2 regions of the Thalassospira sp. A3_1 genome follow, and region 2 is predicted to be linked to the other one. Evidence: predicted binding sites of a transcription regulator. Region 2 holds the regulator's gene; the other holds the start of a gene.
What was found. The regulator HrcA, encoded in region 2, represses chaperone genes, less so after heat shock. The targets are predictions, from matches to a motif close to GTTAGCACTCNCCNNNGGNGAGTGCTAAC.

Region 1 (2,478 bases), on a different contig from region 2:
TGATCCCGATTTTGAAAGCAACCGACAGATTTATCTGAGTTACGCCGAACCGCGCAGTCAGGGAGAAAATGCGACGGCGGTGGCGCGTGCGGTTCTTGATGCCAGCAACAAGTGGCTATCGAACGTCGAAGTCATCTTTCAACAGCAACCATCCTATAGCGGCAACAAGCATTTTGGATCGCGGCTGGTATTTGCGCCGGACGGCAATCTGTTTGTGACGTTGGGTGAACGGTCTTCATTGCGAGACGAGGCACAAAACCTGAGCAATCATCTTGGAGCGGTCGTGCGTATTGCACCGGACGGTTCCGTGCCGGATGACAATCCATTTGTCGAGCAGGACGGGGTAATGCCAGAAATCTGGACTTATGGCCATCGTAATCCGCAAGGCGCGGCATTGAACCCTGAAAGCGGGGAGTTATGGCTTCATGAACACGGCCCCCGCGGCGGAGACGAGGTGAACATAGCCGAAGCCGGCAAGAATTATGGCTGGCCGGTTATAACCCACGGGCAGGAGTATTTTGGTGGCGAGATAGGTGTCGGCACAGAAAAAGAAGGCATGGAACAGCCAATCCATTATTGGGTCCCCTCTATCGCACCATCGGGCATGGCATTTTATACCGGTGATGAGGTAGATGAATGGCAGGGGGATATCTTTGTCGGGGCGCTCGCCGGTCGTTTGCTGGCACGACTGGACCGGGATGGCGACCGGATTACCGGCGAGGAAAGAATGCTAGAGGATTTGGGGGAACGTATCCGTGATGTTCGTATGGGGCCGGATGGCATGATATATTTACTGACGGATTCCCCGTCGGGACGGGTTCTGCGTATCCGTGCCGGTGAATAAGGCGGCATATCGTCTTGGCCTATGGGGGCATCCGTGATAGCAGTTGGGTAGCATTGCGGTTCGCCAGCAAAAGATGATATTTCTTCATCTGATCTACGGTGGTAACCGATGGTTTCGCAAGCGCGAGAAAATCCCTGAAATCATGACATTTTTGCGTCCTTTTGCTCTCTTCTGTTGACAAATTCCGATAGCTTCAATACATGCTGTTAGCACTCGCCGGGGGTGAGTGCTAATACGGGCTCATCCCGGTTAGTTTTGTACTTAATCGAGCCATACTTAAACACGGAGTTGTCTAACATGAAGTTCCGTCCGTTACATGATCGTGTGCTGGTGCGTCGTGTCGAATCCGACACCAAGACTGCCGGTGGCATCATTATCCCGGATACCGCGAAAGAAAAACCGCAGGAAGGCGAGATCATCGCTGTCGGTTCCGGTGTTCGCAAAGAAGACGGCTCGCTTGTCGCGCTTGACGTCAAGGCTGGTGACAAGGTTCTGTTCGGCAAATGGTCGGGCACCGAAGTCAAGGTCGATGGCGAAGAGCTGCTGATCATGAAAGAGTCCGACATTATGGGCATCATGGAATAAGTCAGCCTTCTGGTGACTTAAATCCACGTTCATCCGTCTCATAGAGAGGAAAGAATATTATGGCTGCTAAAGAAGTAAAATTCTCCACCGACGCACGCGCGAAAATGCTGCGTGGTGTCGACATCCTTGCTGATGCCGTTAAAGTGACGCTTGGCCCGAAAGGCCGTAACGTTGTCATCGAAAAGTCCTTCGGCGCACCGCGCGTGACCAAGGACGGTGTTTCGGTCGCCAAGGAAATCGAACTTTCTGACAAGTTCGAAAACATGGGCGCACAGATGCTGCGCGAAGTGGCTTCCAAAACCGCCGATCTGGCTGGTGACGGCACCACCACTGCAACCGTTCTCGCACAGGCAATCGTTCGTGAAGGCAACAAATCCGTTGCTGCCGGCATGAACCCGATGGACCTGAAACGCGGTATTGATCTTGCGACCACCAAAGTAATCGAAGCCATCCAGGGCCGTGCACGTAAGGTGTCGGGCAAGGATGAGATTGCTCAGGTCGGTAACATTTCGGCTAACGGTGACCGTGAAGTCGGCGACATGATCGCTGAAGCCATGGAAAAGGTTGGCAACGAAGGCGTTATCACCGTCGAGGAAGCCAAAGGCCTGCACACTGAACTCGACGTTGTCGAAGGCATGCAGTTCGACCGTGGTTACCTGTCGCCGTACTTCGTAACCAATCCGGAAAAGATGGTCGCGGAACTCGACAACCCGTATGTTCTTCTGTTCGACAAAAAAGTTTCCTCGCTGCAGCCGCTGCTGCCGCTTCTGGAAGCTGCCGTTCAGTCGGGCAAGCCGCTTCTTATCATTGCTGAAGACGTCGAAGGCGAAGCTCTTGCAACGCTGGTCGTCAACAAGCTGCGTGGTGGTCTGAAAATCGCTGCTGTCAAAGCACCGGGCTTCGGCGACCGTCGCAAAGCAATGCTCGAAGACATCGCCATCCTTACCGGTGGTCAGGTTGTCTCCGAAGATCTCGGCATCAAGCTTGAGAGCGTTACGCTCGATATGCTTGGTACCGCGAAGTCGATCACCATCACCAAAGAAGAAACC
Region 2 (2,478 bases):
AGGACGAAATTGGCGTCTGCTCCGGCATTGCTGTCTTCGGCGTAATCAAGATCAAGCACCGCTTCGCCCTGATAAATCCCGCAGGAAATTGCTGCAACCGGCTGGATCAACGGGATTTCCTTGATCAAACCCAGGCGACGCACCCCCTGAAACGCCAGATGGGCCGCAACATAGGCCCCGGTGATTGATGCGGTGCGCGTACCGCCATCGGCCTGAATGACGTCGCAATCAAGGCGCATCTGCATTTCGCCCATGCCCTTGAGGTCTGCCACCGCACGGATCGAACGACCGATCAAACGCTGGATTTCCTGAGTACGTCCTGACTGACCACCGCGCGCGGCCTCGCGCTGCATACGGCTGTCGGTTGCGCGCGGCAGCATGCCGTATTCGGCAGTGATCCAGCCCTTGCCGGAATTGCGCATCCAGCCCGGCACCTTATCCTCAACCGTCGCGGTACAAATCACATGGGTATCCCCAAATTTGATCAGGCAGGAGCCTTCAGCATATTTGGAAACACCGGTTTCGATGGAAACGTCGCGAAGCTGATCGAAATTACGGCCGGATGGACGCATGGGGTCTAAACCTCTTTGTTCTGGGTCGGATCGGCCTTTGCGGCTGATCAACGATAGCTGAAATTGCGGCCAAAGCTACTGAGCATCTCCACAAAGGTCCAGCAGTTTCCCGGAAAATAACGGCAAAAACCCGGCAGGAACATCTCCCGCCTGTGATCGAAAAAACCGTGACCAAGCCCGATTCGAGACGAATTCAACGGGTTTCAAGATCGGGTTGCTGATCCGTGTCCAACTTTGGGTATCGGATGGCAGCCATTTCAATCTGCCAGCTTCATTGACGCCTGCCTGACACCTCACTAAATTCCACGCAACACATTTGGTTTTGACAGGTTGGACATGGCGCTGTTTGACGACACATTATTGGGCGATATGAATGCGCGATCCCGCGAAGTCTTTCGCCAGATCGTCGATGCCTATGTCGAAACCGGCGAACCGATTGGCTCGCGGTCGATTGCACGCCGCATGTCGGAAAATCTCTCGGCGGCAACCATCCGCAATGTGATGTCCGATCTTGAAGAAATGGGACTTCTGGTCGCTCCCCATATTTCGGCGGGTCGGTTACCCAGCGAAAAAGGCCTGCGTCTTTTCGTCAATGCCCTGATGGAAGTTGGCGATTTGCCGAATGCCGAACGCGATCAATTGACCAAGAATTGTGAACAGGCGGGCTATTCGCTTGATCAGATGCTGGGCGAAGCCACCAGCATGCTATCGGGCCTGTCACGATGTGCCGGGCTTGTCGTTGCACCGAAAACCGATGGCATCCGTTTAAAGCAGATTGAATTTGTTGCCCTTTCACCGGGCAAGGTTCTTGCCGTTCTGGTGTCGCAAACTGGCAATGTCGAGAATCGTATCCTTGATGTTCCGCCCGATTTGCCGACCTCGGCATTGACAGAAGCGTCGAACTATCTAAATACCCGGTTGGCCGGAAAGACACTTGATGACGCCCGGCAATTGATGAGTCTCGAACGCGACCGCATCAAACAGGAACTTGACGAATTATCGGCAGGCCTGATTGATGCCGGGCTTGCGACATGGGCAGGCGGGGTCAAGGGTTCGTCCCTGATCGTCAAGGGCCAGTCGCAGTTGCTTGAAAATATCGACACGATCGAACAGCTCGAAACTGTCAGACGGCTGTTTAATGTGCTCGAAGCACGCGATCAGATGATTGAATTGCTTGATGTCACCACGATTGCCCAAGGGGTGCAGATTTTCATCGGATCCGAGAATAAATTGTTCGGCGGATCGGGACTTTCGATGGTGATTTCGCCTTATCAGAATACCGAAGGCAGCATTGTGGGCGCAATCGGGGTTGTCGGACCGACCCGGATCAATTATGCCCGGATCATTCCGCTGGTCGATTACACCGCCAAGCTGGTCGGGCGACTGATTGGATAAACGTTGGCGCTGCGTGTCAGGCCACACAAATTGAAGGTACAGGTTAGCCATGTCGGAAACCGCAAAGAATAACCCGGAAGATCTGAGCGGCGCTGCTCGCGCAGACGAAGCTGCCGTTGAAGATGTCGCAGCAGAGGCGACGGATGCCGAAGCAGAAGGCGGCGAAACTGCGAATGCTGATCCCGTTGCCGTACTTGAGGCCGAAGTTGCCGAATTGAAGGATCGTCTGCTGCGCGCCGCCGCAGAGGTGGAAAACACCCGTCGCCGCGCCAAAAAAGACGTCGAAGACGCCAGCAACTATGCCGTCACAAAATTCGCCCGTGATCTTCTTGATGTTGGCGATAACCTTCGCCGTGCTCTTGAAGCCGCGGGCAACGATGCCAATGCCGACCCGGCAATGAAGACCCTGATTGACGGTGTCGAAATGACCGAAAAGTCCCTGCTCAAAGCGTTCGAGCAGAATGGCATCGAAAAGCTGGAACCGCTGGGTGAAAAGCTTGATCCGAACCAG

Region 1: a site for HrcA is predicted at 1,050-1,078, ahead of groES (co-chaperone GroES). Genes of this name have one in related genera too.

The regions. Positions count from the first base shown of each region.
Region 1 covers NZ_JAGHQQ010000007.1:97,978-100,455, forward strand. Annotated here, with positions in the region: gene J7395_RS20715 (PQQ-dependent sugar dehydrogenase) at 1-844, shown strand, start outside; gene groES (co-chaperone GroES) at 1,142-1,429, shown strand; gene groL (chaperonin GroEL) at 1,489-2,478, shown strand, end outside.
Region 2 covers NZ_JAGHQQ010000001.1:1,116,924-1,119,401, forward strand. Annotated here, with positions in the region: gene rph (ribonuclease PH) at 1-572, opposite strand, end outside; gene hrcA (heat-inducible transcriptional repressor HrcA) at 909-1,967, shown strand; gene grpE (nucleotide exchange factor GrpE) at 2,017-2,478, shown strand, end outside.